3 regions of the Pseudarthrobacter sp. NCCP-2145 genome follow, and region 2 is predicted to be linked to each of the others. Evidence: riboswitches for the same ligand, from Rfam matches in the RefSeq annotation. Region 2 holds a riboswitch; each other region holds the start of a gene.
What was found. A riboswitch is a leader RNA that binds a small molecule or an ion and turns the genes downstream of it on or off. The one in region 2 is predicted to bind thiamine pyrophosphate.

Region 1: linked by a shared signal. The riboswitch ahead of NFU08_RS13290 (ECF transporter S component) and the one ahead of thiD (bifunctional hydroxymethylpyrimidine kinase/phosphomethylpyrimidine kinase) in region 2 are both predicted to bind thiamine pyrophosphate.
Region 3: linked by a shared signal. The riboswitch ahead of NFU08_RS04800 (FAD-dependent oxidoreductase) and the one ahead of thiD (bifunctional hydroxymethylpyrimidine kinase/phosphomethylpyrimidine kinase) in region 2 are both predicted to bind thiamine pyrophosphate.

Annotation. Positions count from the first base shown of each region.
Region 1 covers NZ_BRCG01000014.1:52,811-57,543, forward strand. The annotation lists gene NFU08_RS13280 (energy-coupling factor transporter transmembrane protein EcfT) at 1-145, opposite strand, end outside; gene NFU08_RS13285 (ABC transporter ATP-binding protein) at 142-1,698, opposite strand; gene NFU08_RS13290 (ECF transporter S component) at 1,698-2,321, opposite strand; TPP riboswitch at 2,386-2,525, opposite strand; gene NFU08_RS13295 (heme-degrading domain-containing protein) at 2,598-3,140, shown strand; gene NFU08_RS13300 (hypothetical protein) at 3,268-3,477, shown strand; gene NFU08_RS13305 (DUF4383 domain-containing protein) at 3,591-4,094, shown strand; partial or broken gene NFU08_RS13310 (iron-containing redox enzyme family protein) at 4,162-4,733, shown strand, end outside.
Region 2 covers NZ_BRCG01000015.1:35,040-39,772, reverse strand. The annotation lists gene obgE (GTPase ObgE) at 1-312, opposite strand, end outside; gene rpmA (50S ribosomal protein L27) at 428-691, opposite strand; gene rplU (50S ribosomal protein L21) at 753-1,061, opposite strand; gene thiD (bifunctional hydroxymethylpyrimidine kinase/phosphomethylpyrimidine kinase) at 1,326-2,885, opposite strand; TPP riboswitch at 2,893-2,990, opposite strand; gene NFU08_RS13765 (ribonuclease E/G) at 3,210-4,733, opposite strand, start outside.
Region 3 covers NZ_BRCG01000004.1:105,878-110,610, forward strand. The annotation lists gene NFU08_RS04790 (RNB domain-containing ribonuclease) at 1-599, opposite strand, end outside; gene thiE (thiamine phosphate synthase) at 676-1,425, opposite strand; TPP riboswitch at 1,453-1,570, shown strand; gene NFU08_RS04800 (FAD-dependent oxidoreductase) at 1,566-2,945, shown strand; gene thiS (sulfur carrier protein ThiS) at 2,942-3,178, shown strand; gene NFU08_RS04810 (thiazole synthase) at 3,184-3,996, shown strand; gene NFU08_RS04815 (4a-hydroxytetrahydrobiopterin dehydratase) at 4,039-4,377, shown strand; gene NFU08_RS04820 (hypothetical protein) at 4,540-4,733, opposite strand, start outside.

The sequences.
Region 1 (4,733 bases), on a different contig from region 2:
CGAAGGCCAGCGCCACTGATGCGGAAACCCAGTCGATCGAAAGCGCCAGCACTGCCGTGATGAGGAAGACGGCGGCGAACTTGCTCAGGGGGTTGGCGCGGGCCAGCAGGGCCTGGTTGCCCCGAAGGTTCAATTCCTGCCTCATGGCGCCACCGGTTCCGCGGCAGCCATCCGCAGCTCAGTGCCACCCAGCGCGGCGGTGAACTCGGCGTCGTGGGTCACGGACACCACCGCGGTGCCGGAGTCCAGCAGCTCGGACAGGAACGAGGCCAGCTCCGCCCAGGTGTTGGCGTCCTGGCCGAACGTCGGCTCGTCCAGGACGAGCACCCGGGGATGGGCCGCCAGGACCGTGGCCACGGAGAGCCGCCGCTTCTCGCCGCCAGACAGCGTATAGGGGTTCGCGTCCACGAGGTGGGTCAGCCGCAACCGCTCCAGCAGTTCGTCCACGCGCTCCTCGCCGTGGCCCAGGTGCCGCGGACCGAACAGGAGTTCGTCCAGCACCTTCCCGGTGACGAACTGGTGCTCCGGCTCCTGGAACACGGTGCCAATCCGCTCGATGAGCTGCTCGGCCTTCCACTTATAAGGGTCTATCCCGGCGCCACGGCTGAGGTCCAGGGTGGCCGACACCTTTCCTGCCACCGGTTCCAGGAGTCCCGCGAGGGTCAGCGCAAACGTTGACTTGCCCGCCCCGTTGGGGCCCGTGATGGCCAGCGCCTGCCCTGCCCGGACCTGGGCGGAAATATCGTGTTGGACGGGTACCGGGGGTACCTTCCGGAAGCCGCTGCGGCGCGGACGTTCCCGGGAAACCGCAAGGTTCTCGGCCGCCAGCAGAAGGCCGCCGGAGCCGGCTGCCGGATTGCCCGACCGTGCACGCGTGCCAGGAACATACCCGGGCACCCACACACCGGCCGCCGCCAGCATGGTCCGTGCGTCCGCGAGCACCTGGTCCGGAGGACCGTCAAGCAGCACGGCATCTTCAGTGGCGCTGCCCGGCTGCAGCACCACGATCCGGTCCACCAGGTCCTTCCACACGGACACCCGGTGCTCCACCACAACCAGCGTGGCGCCGGTCTTGTCCACGCAGCGGCCCACGGCGTCCCGGACTTCCAGCACACCGGCAGGGTCCAGGTTCGCCGTTGGCTCGTCGAGCAGGATCAGGCCGGGCCGCATTGCGAGGATTCCCGCAAGCGCGAGGCGCTGTTTTTGCCCGCCGGACAGGGCCGACGTCGGGTGGTCAAGCGGCAGGCGGGAAAGGCCGACGTCGTCCAGCGCCTCGTGCACGCGGGCCCAGATGGCGTCGCGGGGCACGGCGAGGTTCTCGGCGCCAAAGGCGACGTCGTCGCCGACGCGGGAGAGGACCACCTGCGTCTCCGGATCCTGCTGCATCAGCCCGGCCCGGCCGCGCTGCTCGCGGGGCACGGCGCCGTCAACCAGCAGCGAGCCCGTCTCGTCGGACTCGCCGGCGTCGCCGCCGTCGTCGTCCATGTCCCCCAGCACCCCGGCCAGGGCATGCAGGAGCGTGGACTTGCCCGCACCGGAGGGCCCCAAAAGGAGCACCCGCTCCCCCGGGCGGATCTCCAGGTCGAGGCCACGGACAGCCGGCTTGGCGCGCCCCGCATGGCGCCATCCCCAGCCGCGGGCTGTGACGGCAGCCGGACGCACCGCAACTGATGCCTCGTGCCGCGAAGGGGCGCCCATCAGGAGAAGACGGGCTCCGTTGCCGCCTTGCGTGATGCAAAGGAGCTCAGGACCCCTGTCCTGGCCAGGCCGCGGGTGGCGATCCAGGACAGTGCGCCGGCGATGATGGCGCCGGAGATGGCAGTGAAGATGATGTACGCCAGCTTGTCGCCGGCGGCGTAGGCGATGTTCCAGCCCCACGGCGCGAAGGAGTCGTTCAGGCCGCAGAAAAGGCCGGCCGCGGCGCCGGCAAGCAGTGCCACGGGCAGGTTGAACTTCCGGTACACGAAGATGGCGAAGATGATCTCGGCACCCAGGCCTTGGACGAATCCGGAGAACAGTACCGACGCACCGTACTGGGAGCCCATGAGCAGTTCACCCGTGGCGGCCACCGTCTCGCAGAAGAGCGCGGCGCCTGGCTTGCGGATGATGAGCATGCCCAGGACGGCCGGGATCATCCAGCCGCCGGCAATCAGGCCGGTCAGGGGCGGGTAGACGGCGTTCATGGGTCCGGAGACTGCGGCCGCCCCCTGGGACCAGGCCCAGAAAATGACGCCGCCGGCAACGGCGATAAGGGCCGCCACCACGATGTCCACGACGCGCCAGGACTTGCCGGCGGGCTTCTTGATTGCTGTTGTTGCCATGTGGTCCTCCTGAGGAACAGGAGGGGAAAGTGGACGCGGTTGCCGGCACTGCTGCCGCTGCGCGCACTTCGAGAACTCGACTCCCTTGCGCCGGTACTAACCGGATCAGGTTCGAGGGTCTGCGGCTGTCCGCACTCTCAGCGCCCACCTGCGGTCCCTGGCCTGGCCAGTGATGCCGACGGCGGCGCTCCCCTGTCGTTGAATGATTCTATTGGTGAAATATCCGCCCTGTTGGGCGTGGTCCAGTTTACCGCAGGGAGGGGTAGATTGTGGGCCATGACAGCGAATCCACCAGATGTGACCGGGTATGATCCGGATTCCCGCGAAGCCCAGCCGGAGGGATCCCTGGAGGCCTTGATCGCGCGGATTGAGGCGGAGATCCGGGAACTCCAATTTCCCGGCTTCTCCCTGGACGACTCCCTGAACCTGGGGCTGCTCCTCGTGGAGCTGGGCAAGGAGCGCGGGCTTCCCATCGCCATCGACATCACCAAGGGCGAGCAGCTCCTCTTCCACGTGGCCCTGCCGGGGGCAACACCGGACAACGGGCACTGGATCCGGGCCAAGAAACGGACCGCAGCCCGGTACGAGGTTCCTTCCCTGCTGGTGGGGCTGCGCGCCCGGCTCAGCGGCGGACGTATCGAAGACAATGCCTGGTTCGACCAGGCCCTCTACGCTGCGCACGGCGGCTCCTTCCCCTTGTACGTCACTGGGGTGGGCGCCGTAGCAACCGTCACCGTGTCCGGATTGCCGCAGCTGCAGGACCATGACCTGGTGGTCGAGGCCCTCCGCGACATCCTCCGTTCGGCCGGCGCGGAGTAACGCCCTGCAAGCCAGCGGAGTGGCGCCCCCGGCCGGCCGGCATGGCAGGTCTTCCTGGCATGGACACCCCAGTGAGGCCGGGAGTACATTCGAGCGCAGTGGCGGGTGATCAATCCAGGAGGGCGCCGTGACCGGTCCAGCAACCGAGAACCAGGTCCGGGCGGCGCTGGACAAAGCCTGGGACGAGATGATTTTCATCGGCCCGGACCACCCCTACTATTCCCTGCTGGCGGAACTGGTGTCCGCCGTCGGGAAGTCCTGGCAGCAAGGCTACGACCACGGCCGCCGCGGAGGTCCGCACACCAACCCCTACTTATGGGCCGGCCCGGGAGGCTAGCAGCCTGCGCGCGGAGTGCGGGCGCACAACGCCGGCACAATACAAAGGCTGCTTAGCAATTATTTAGTAATCATGCTTACTATGTTGTCTCCAGCGTTTGAGGAGTACAGCACATGGCAGCCAGCATCCGCCGGGCAGGCGCCCGCACAGGCCTGCAGAAGGCTGCCCTCGCAACGGGCGCCGTGTTCTGCCTGGCCGGCATCCTTGGATTCGTTCCCGGCATCACTTCCAACCATGACGCGCTCCGCCTGGCCGGACACGCCTCAGGAGCATTGCTGCTCGGGATCTTCCAGGTATCCGTCCTCCATAACGCCGTGCACCTGCTCTTCGGCGTCGCCGGCGTCCTGATGTCGCGCACCCACCCGCAGGCACGGAACTTCCTCATCCACGGCGGCGTCATCTACCTGGTCCTCTGGCTGTACGGCCTCCTGGTCGGTGACCCCACCCCTGCCAATTTCATCCCCGCAAACGATGCGGACAACTGGCTCCATCTGGTCCTTGGCCTGGCCATGATTGCCCTGGCCATCATGCTCGCCCGTGGACCCGCCCCCGCCGCAGGCGGCGCCGGCAGCGGCAGCACCGCCACATCCCCAGCGCCCGGCACCCGCGGCCGCTGACACATCCCCGGCCGGGCCCCAGTGCAGGGAGCACGGAACCGGCCCACGCCAGACCTGAAGGAGCACCATGAAAATCCCAGCAGCACGGGGTCCGGTCAGCACCGCACTGTTCAGCGCCCTCACAGCGGCACCGGGCACCGATGAGGGCGCCCTTGACGCGTTACACCGCTCGGTGGCCGGCCATCTCCCGGCAACCCGGGACATCATTGGCGACGACGACCTCCAGCTGGCGCTCTTCTGCCTCTACGAGCTCCACTACTCGGGCCTTGAGGGTGTGAGTGACGAGTGGGAGTGGGCGCCGGAACTGATCCGGGTGCGCCAGATGCTGGAAAAGCCGTTCGAAGCCGCGCTCCGGGACGCAGCCGCGGAGGCTGCCGGTGACCTGGAACTTCCCGCCGGACCCGGTGCCACCAGCGACGCTGTGGCGGACGTCCTGTTCGGCCTGGCCGCACGCGACACCGGCCCCAGCCTCTCCCGCTATGTGGCCCGGAAAGCCAGCCTGGGCCAGCTCAAGGAATTCCTGATCCACAAGTCCATCTACCAGCTGAAGGAAGCCGATCCGCACACCTTCGCCATCCCCCGGCTCTCCGGCCGGCCCAAAGCGGCACTGGTGGAAATCCAGGCGGACGAGTACGGCGG
Region 2 (4,733 bases):
GACGGTGCCGTCCTTGGACTTGACCACGGTGCCGTCCGGGACAGGAAGGATGAGGGTCTCGCCGTTCTTGCCGCCGCGCCAGTCGCCCATGCCGGGGCCGCCGTTGGTGGCGTGGCGGTGGGGTGCGTGGTGGTAGTCGAGGAGGGTGGTGGTCTGGTGGTCCACGCGAAGGATCACGTCGCCGCCATTGCCGCCGTTGCCGCCGTCGGGCCCTCCCAGGGGCTTGAACTTCTCGCGGTGGACGGAGACGCACCCGTGGCCGCCGGTACCGCCGGATACGTGCAGTACTACCCGGTCTACAAAGCTGGCCACGTGGATCTCCTCAGTGCTGTTTCCTGGACGCCCGGGGCGCCAAGATGATTGTAATGCGGTTAAAAGAACAGTGGAGCGGACCATATGGCCCGCTCCACCGCTTCAGATCTGGTTGTTACTCTGCAGCTGCAGCAGCAACGATGTTGACGACGCGACGACCGCGGCGGGTACCGAATTCAACGGCGCCCGGGGTCAGTGCGAACAGGGTGTCGTCGCCGCCACGGCCAACGCCGGCGCCCGGGTGGAAGTGGGTGCCGCGCTGGCGGACGATGATCTCGCCGGCGGAAACCACCTGGCCGCCGAAGCGCTTGACGCCGAGGTACTGTGCGTTGGAGTCACGACCGTTGCGAGTGGAGCTCGCGCCCTTTTTATGTGCCATCTGAAATGCCTGCCTCTAAATTCTGGGGAATCTGCTGAAAAACCTGAACAGTAACGGAAGGTTACTTGATACCAGTGATCTTGACCTTGGTCAGTTCCTGGCGGTGACCCTGGCGCTTCTTGTAACCGGTCTTGTTCTTGAACTTCTGGATCACAATCTTAGGACCACGGAGGTCCTGGAGGATCTCAGCCGTAACAGTTACCTTGGCCAGGTCAGCAGCGGCGGAGGTGACCTTGTCACCGTCAACCAGGAGCAGTGCGGGCAGCTGAATGGTGCTGCCAGCTCCACCGGCGACGCGGTTCAGGGTAACGAAGTCTCCAACGGAAACCTTCTCTTGGCGGCCGCCTGCGCGGACAATCGCGTACACCACTTGGGAACTCACTTCTCTCGACGTTTATTACAAATTTGCGTGCGGAACCCGGTTCCATGATTGGGTGGGCTCTCGCTGTGCCTCAACGCCGTGGGGTCATAACCCAAGTGTTGGCGTAAGCACCGAAGATCTAGAATACGCTAGTTTTGGCTTCGGCCGCAAATGAGGCTGGTTCCGGCGGGTTGTCTGTGATAGGCACCACAGCCCAGGTCCGCGCCCTTACCTGTGCCCCACCATAGTACCGGCGGGACGCGCAACAGGGTGTCAGGAATGAAGTCGCGGCGCGTCGAAAAAGTCCACCTCGAGGCGGCAGGACTGCCTGAACGCCGCCACCATGGCGTCCCGGTCCCCTGCGGACGCGCTGCGGCCGGCCCCGTCCACAATCGCAACCGCTGTGCGGGTGGCGGCAGCGAAGTCCTCGTCCGCGTACGTGCGCAGCCACTCGGCGTAGGGGTGGCCGGCCGGTTCCCCTGCAGCCACGAACCGGGCGTGGAGTGTTGCGCCCACCTCGGCGTACAGCCAGAAGCAGGGCAGGACCGCTGCGGCCAGCACCGCGTAACTGCCCGACGCCGATGCCGCCGTCAGGTGGTCCACGTAGGACTTGGTGACGGGTCCCAGCTGCGGCTCAACGGTCCGTGTACTGAGCCAGGAGCGGTGCAGCTCGGACTCCACCTCCAGGCACTGCGCGGCGGAACGTGCCCAGAAGAGCTGCTCCCCTTCGGTGGGGGCCAGTGCACTGGTCCGCGCCAGCACCCGTGAGTAGCCGTTGAGGTAGATGGCGTCCTGGGCGAGGTAGTAGGCAAACTCCTTCTCCGGCAGGCTCCCGGAAGCCAGGCCCTGGATGAAGTCCAGCGCGTAGATGTCCTCGAGGTCCTTTGCGGCGTCCGCCCAGAGCTGCGCCGCGAAGCTCCCCTCGCCGCGCACGGCCGGCAGGTGGTGGAAGTGGTGCACGGGCCCGTTGCCCGCCCCCACCTCCAGGGCCTCCGAGGCCTCCAGCGCGCCGGCAAGCCAGGGCTTGACCTCGCGCAGGGCTGCCTCCCAGTCCCCCACCCGGGCCTGGACCGTGGCCATGGCCGCGGACAGGGAGCATCCGGTGCCGTGGCTGTTCACTGTTGCCACCCGCTGACCGGGAACCACGACCACCTCGCGGGACAACATCCCGGCGGTGCTTACGAGGGCATCGGGGCATTCGGCCCCTACGAGGTGCCCACCCTTGACCAGCACCGTGGCTCCCGTGGCGGCGGAGAGGTTCCGGCCCTGTTCCAGGGCGCCTTCCCAGGTCTGCTGCACGTCGCCGCCCACGAGCATGGCGAGTTCAGCCAGGTTGGGCGTGATGAGCTGCGCCAGCGGCAGCAGGTCGCGAAGCGCGGCTTCGGCTGATTCCGGGAGGAGCCGGTCGCCGCTGGTGGCCACCATGACAGGGTCCAGGACCACGACGGCGGGACGCACCTTTTCGAGCCATGCATGGACGGCTTCGATCACCCCGGCATCGCCCAGCATGCCGATCTTCACGGCGTCGATACTGATGTCGTCGCTCAGGGCATCGAGCTGCTGGGTAAGGAAGTTGGCGGGGGGAACGTGGACGCCGCGCACGCCGCGGGTGTTCTGTGCGGTGAGGGCGGTAATGGCAGCCATTCCGAAGCCGCCGTGGGCGGCGATGCTTTTCAGGTCCGCCTGGATGCCGGCCCCGCCGGAAGGATCGGATCCGGCAATGGAGAGGACCCGTGGCACGCCGCGGTACTCGCGGCCGGGGGCTGCAGGCGCAGAAGCAGCTGCAGGCCCGGAAGCACACGCGGATGTGCCCTGGATGGTGGCAGTGGGCATTGCAAGGGTGGAAGACAAGAGACATCCCTTCGCCGGTGCTAGCCGGACAGGTTCAACGGGTCTGGATCTCAGCCGGCTCTCTGCGCGGCACCCCGTGTCGGTTCCCCAGCCTAGCTTTTTTGAGGTCCACAGCGTGAAGGTGACACAGTGCGGCCGGAGCGGGGTGGAATGCCGGTGTTCAATGAGGGTGGTCAAAAGCGCTGCGGAGCGCCGCCTTAAAGGACGGATGCCCGGCCGGCCACTGACTGTGGCTGGCCGGGCATTCGGTCAATACCCGCCCTGGGTCCCGGATTCCGGTAACTCCATGCGTGGCAGCTCCAGTTCCTAGAGCTCTGAGGCAGGCACCCCGACGCCGAGGATGATCGGCGCGTCCGAGGGCTTGCCGCTGGCCGGCTGCGAAGCACCCGCCTTGTCCGTTTCCGGTGCCTTGGCGGCGTGGGAATGCCCGGCCGCGGGGGCTGGAACATTCTCGCGATGCTGGACCGAGGTCTCGTTGGCTGCTCCCTGCGCGCGGCTGGCACTCCGGTTCCGGCGTGCCCTGCGCGGGCGTGACTGCTCCAGGGTGTGGTCCGAGTAGTCCTGCTCCGCTGCGGCGGCCACCGGCCGCTGCTCCGGCTGGACGGCTGCGGGCTCCCGCTGTTCCGGTGCCTGCTCCGGCTCACGTGTCCGCTCCGGAGCAGGAGCCTGCTGGGGAGCCTCTTCCGCCCCGCGCTGGACCGGCTGCACGTCCGGCGTTCCAGCCGGCGTGCCGGCTGCCGGTGCGGGCTCGCCCAGGTGGGCGAAGGCCGCGGCAAGGCGGTCCAGGGTGAGGGCAGGCTTTGGCTGCTGCTCCTCGGCGTGCTCCACGAAGGGCAGGACGACTTTCTCCCCGCCAAAGGTCAGGACGGCAGCGGGCCTAGACGCATCGCTGTCGTGCTTCTCCGTTTCAGCCGGAACTGCGGGCTGGGCCTGCGTTGCCTGCCTGGCGGCGGCCAACTCGTCGTCATGCAGGTGGGCCGCGTGGGCGGCAGCCGCGATGTTGGCAAGGGCCAGCCTGGTGGCTTCCGCTTTCGCATGCCGCTCGGCGTCCGTCGGATCAGGGTGGACCGTGTGGACGTGGACGGCAGCTGCCGGCGCGGCGTCCGGCTGCTGGCCGCCGCGGCCGCGGCGGCGCTTCCGGTCCGGCCGGGCACCGGGCTGGCTGCTGTCCGTGCGCTGCGCCTCGATGCGGTTGCCCTCGGCGCGTGCTTCCGGGCGGTGCTCGGCACGCTGCACGTGATGCTCGGCAGCCACAATGTTCGCCCGGCGGTGTTCCACCGGGTCATCGTGGGTGACCACGCCGCGGCCGGCGCAGGCCTCGCACTGCTCGCCGAACACTTCAAGGAGCCCCGTGCCCATCCGCTTGCGGGTCATCTGCACCAGGCCCAGCGAGGTGACTTCGGCAACCTGGTGCTTGGTGCGGTCACGGCCCAGGCACTCCACCATGCGCCGCAGGACCAGGTCGCGGTTGGACTCCAGGACCATGTCGATGAAGTCGATGACAATGATGCCGCCGATGTCGCGGAGGCGGAGCTGCCGGACTACTTCCTCCGCAGCTTCCAGGTTGTTCTTGGTGACTGTTTCTTCGAGGTTGCCGCCGCTGCCGGTGAACTTGCCGGTGTTGACGTCCACCACGGTCATGGCCTCGGTCCGGTCGATCACCAGCGAGCCGCCGGAGGGCAGGAAGACCTTCCGTTCCAGGGCCTTGTGGATCTGCTCATCGATGCGCCAGGCACTGAAGATGTCCTGGTCCTTGGTCCACTTCTCGAGCCGTCCCACCAGGTCCGGGGCGACGTATGTGACGTATGCCTCGATGGTGTCCCAGGCTTC
Region 3 (4,733 bases), on a different contig from region 2:
TTGAGCCCCACCTCCTTGAGGAGGACCAGGACTTCTGAAGGGCTGCCGCCGTCCAGTTCCGCCTGGGCGCCCTTGTAGCTGAGCTTGGCGCGGCTGCGCATCCGGGCCCGTCCCACCGTCACCGCGGTGACTTCGGCGCGGACATCGAGGCGGAAGTCCCAGACGAACGCGGAACAGTCCTGTCCCGGCAGGAGGCTTCCGGCGCCCTCGCTGATGACTTCAGGGTGCAGCGGAATGCGGCCGTCCGGGGTGTAGAAAGTCTGGCCGCGGCGCCTGGTCTCGGCATCCAGCGGGCCGCCGGGAGCCACGAAGGCGGGAACGTCGGCAATGGCGTAGAGCACGCGGTAGCTGCTGCCGTCCCGTTCAATAAAGAGCGCCTGGTCAAGGTCCGTGGACGACGCCGGGTCGATGGTGATGAAGTCTATGCCCGTCAGGTCATGGGACGGCAGCTTCAGTGCCGACACGGCGGCCTCGGCGTCCTTCACGGCTTCGGCCGGGTACTCACCAGGCAGCTCGAGCTCCGTCCGCAGGGCGCTGAGTGCAGCCTCGAGGGCGTTGGTGTGCTCGTGGACACTGGGGGCCAGCCGATGATGTGACACGAAAATCAGCGTAGCCCGAATTCCGCGAATAGTGCAGGGAGCCGCCCGCGGGATGCGGTGCGGATCCGGCGCCGCGTCACGGGCGGGCGGCGTCCAGCGCGTCGAGCAGCGATGCGGCCGCGGCTGACGGATCGTCGGCCTCCGTAATGGCCCGGACCACAACGATCCTGCTGGCCCCGGCCTCCACCACCTGTTCCACGTTGCCGTGGTCAATCCCGCCGATCGCGAACCAGGGCACACCGCCGTCGGACTGTCCCTGCCCTTGCGCCGCTGAGGCCGCCGCCGCATACGTCACCAGGTCCAGCCCGACGGCGGCGCGGCCGGGCTTGGTGGGTGTTGCCCACAGCGGGCCCACGCAGAAGTAGTCGAGCGCCGCCGGGCCGGCGGCCGCTGCCAGGGCGGCATCCACCTGTCCAGGGCTGTGGCTGGACAGGCCGATGGCGGCGTTCCCGTTCAGCAGCGTCCGGGCTGCCTGGAGGGGAAGGTCCTTCTGCCCGATGTGGAAGACCGGCGCTCCGGACAGCACAGCAATGTCGGCGCGGTCGTTCACTGCCCACAGCCTGCCGTGCCGGACCGCTGCCTCCTTCAGGACGGCGAGGAGTTCCAGCTCCTCGGCGGCTTCGATGGACTTGTCCCGGAGCTGGATGATGTCCACGCCGCCGGCGAACGCGGCATCCACGAACTGTTCAAAGTCGCCCTGGCTGCGGCGCGCATCCGTGCAGAGGTAGAGGCGCGCATCGTGCAGCCCGGCGGTGCCCTCCGCGTTGATAAAGGCGTCGGAACCGGACGGACGGGCAGCGGCGGCAGGGGGGTGGGACACATTCATGGGAGCCAGCCTAGTTCCTCTACACTGGGCTCGTACTGCGGGAGCCGCGGCAGCTGTCACAAAGCGCCGGGCTGAGAGGGCGTCAGAGCCGACCGCTTGACCTGATCCGGTTAATACCGGCGTAGGGAAGGAGACAACCGATGCCTGACGTGCACGCCGCAACCGGCCCCTGTCCTTCCGGCTCCACCATCACGGCCGACGTGGCGGTGATCGGCGGAGGAGCCATCGGCCACGGGATCGCCTGGGAGGCGAGGCGTTCGGGCCGTTCCGTGGTGGTGATCGATGACGCCCCCGGCTCCGGAGCCAGCTGGGCTGCCGCGGGGATGCTGGCGCCGGTGAGCGAACTGCACTACCAGGAGGAGGACCTCCTGGAACTCATGCTCGAGGCCTCCGCCCGCTGGCCCGGTTTCGCTGCGGACCTCGCTGCGGCCGCGGGCTCGGATCCCGGATATCTTACGACGCCGACCCTCGCCGTGGGTGCCGACGCCGCAGACCGGCAGGCCTTGCTGGACCTGCGTGCCGTCCAGCGGGCCAACGGCCTCACGGTTGAACCGCTCACCATCCGCGAAGCCCGGCGCCGCGAGCCCTTGTTAAGCCCGGGCATTGCCTGTGCGCTGGATACGCCGGCGGACCACCAGGTGGACCCCCGGCTGCTGGTGGCCTGCCTCCGCCGGGTCCTGGCCGGGGATGCCCGCTCCACCGGAAGCGGCGTGGCCGGCGCCGCTGACGGATTCGCCGTGCCGGACAAGGCAGCCGGCCTGCTCTGGCAGGACGGGGCCGTAGCCGGAGTAGCCCTGGAAGGTGGAGGGACCGTACTGGCCGGGGAGACCGTGGTGGCCAACGGACTGCACGCCCCGGAACTCACGGGACTGCCGATCGACCTGCACCTGCCGCTGCGGCCGGTCCAGGGGGACATCCTGCGGCTCGCGGTACCGGCGCACCTCAGGCCGCTGGTGACCTCAACAGTCCGCGGACTGGTGCGCGGGGTCCCCGTCTATATCGTTCCGCGGCGGGACGGAACCGTGGTGATCGGGGCAACCCAGCGTGAGGACGCACTGGGCAGTGGCAGTGGCAGTGGCAGTGGCGGGGGCGCGGGCTCCAGTGCCGGTGCGGTGTCGGCAGGGGGTGTGTACCAGCTTCTCCGCGATGCCCAGGTGCTGGTGCCCGCCGTCGCTGAGCTTGAGCTGCTTGAGTGCACGGCCCGCGCCCGGCCCGGCACGCCGGACAACGCCCCGCTGCTCGGAAGGGTATCGCTGCCCGGAGGCCCCGTGGGCCGGCAGCCCGCGCCTGGAAGGTCCGGCCTCCAAGGGTCCCGCCACGTGCAGGGGCTCATCATTGCCACCGGATTCTTCCGCCACGGCATCCTGCTCACCCCGGCTGCGGCCGCAATCTGCCGGGAACTCATGGACGGCACGGAAGACCCCCGCTGGGCCCCGTTCAACCCCGGTCGGTTTTCCCCGGCTCCCTTTCGCATGGCTGAAGCGGCTGCCACGCCATCCAACACCCAGGAGACAGCATGAACATCACCCTGAACGGAACCGGCCACACCGTGGCCGACGACGCTTCCCTCACCGCGCTCGTCAGCGAGGTCACCGGCCGTCCGCTGGCCGCGGACGGCCGGGCCACGGACGGGCGGAAGCTGGGAGTGGCCGTAGCACGCAACGCCCAGGTGGTGCCCCGGAGCCTGTGGTCCGCCACGGCGCTCGCCGAGGGCGACGACGTCGAACTTGTCACGGCAGTACAGGGAGGCTGACCACCATGACCGGAACCACCGTCACCAACAGCCAGCTGTCCGGGCTCCAGGACCCCCTGGTGATCGACGGCGTCCCCCTGGCATCCCGGCTCATCATGGGCACCGGCGGCGCCCCCAGCCTGGACGGCCTGGGCGCCGCGCTCCTGGCCTCCGGCACCTCGCTGACCACCGTTGCCATGCGCCGCTATTCGCCGGACGAGGCGGGTTCGCTGTTCCAGCTGCTGGTGGACCACGGCATCCGGGTCCTGCCCAACACGGCGGGGTGTTTCACGGCGCGTGACGCTGTGCTCACTGCTGAACTGGCACGGGAGGCCCTGGAAACCGACTGGGTGAAGCTCGAGGTCATCGCCGACGAACACACCCTCCTGCCGGATGCCGTTGAGCTCGTGGACGCCACCGAGCAGCTGGTCAACAGGGGATTCAAGGTGTTTGCGTACACCAATGACGACCCCGTGCTGGCCCTGCGGCTGGAGAACCTCGGAGCCACTGCTGTGATGCCGCTCGGCTCGCCCATCGGGACGGGCCTGGGCATCCTCAATCCGCACAACATTGAGCTCATCGTGTCCCGGGCCTCGGTGCCGGTAGTGCTGGACGCGGGCATCGGTACGGCCTCCGACGCCGCCCTCGCCATGGAACTGGGCTGCGACGCCGTGCTCCTGGCCACGGCAGTGACCCGGGCGCAGAACCCCGCCTTGATGGGGAAGGCCTTCAAGCACGCCGTCATCGCCGGTAGGCTGGCGAAAGCGGCTGGTCGCATACCCCGCCGTGAACATGCGCTGGCGTCGTCGGCAATGGAGGGCCGGGCCGAGTTCCTGTAGGCCCACCTTCTGCCGGCCGGCGCCCGGATCCCAGGAGCAGCAGTGGCCGGCAAAGATGCACTTTCCCCGGAACGGATCGACGAAGCCCTGGCGGAACTGCCTGATTGGCGGGCCGGCAACGGCGGGTTGGTCACCGTCTTCAAAATGCCGACGGCGGCTGCCGCACTCGAGCTGATTGCGGCCGTCGGACGCCTGGCCGAGGAACAGAACCACCATCCTGACCTTGACTGGCGTTACAACCGCGTCTTTATCCGCTACACGTCACACGACGCCGGGGGACAGGTGACCGGCCGGGACCTCGCGGCAGCCGCGGCAGCAAGTGAAGCTGCGGCAGCGGCGGGCGCCAAGGCAGAGCCGGCAAAGTACGTGCAGGGGCAGTAGCCGGCTGCGGGCCGCTCATTGCCCGCCCGGCAGAACAAAAGGGCCGCTGAGCGCCCACGTCTCCAAGCCCTGTGCTCTTAACCGGCAGGGGGCGCCATCCCCTCAGGGGTGGCGGCCACTGCCGGTTGATTAGTGCGTGCAGCACAAGGTGCTGCGCAGGCCTCAGGCCCGAAGGATTGCCGTGAGCCGTTCGGTATCCTGGCGCGCACGTGAACGGCCCAGGTAGATGGCGGCCGCCGTTGCGGACGCGGCTCCGAGCACGATCGGCAGGACCCATGGAATCCAGGTGCGTCCCGGCAGGTATCCGAATCCGGCGGCCATCAGGATGATCCATGCCAGGGCTGCCACGGCCACGG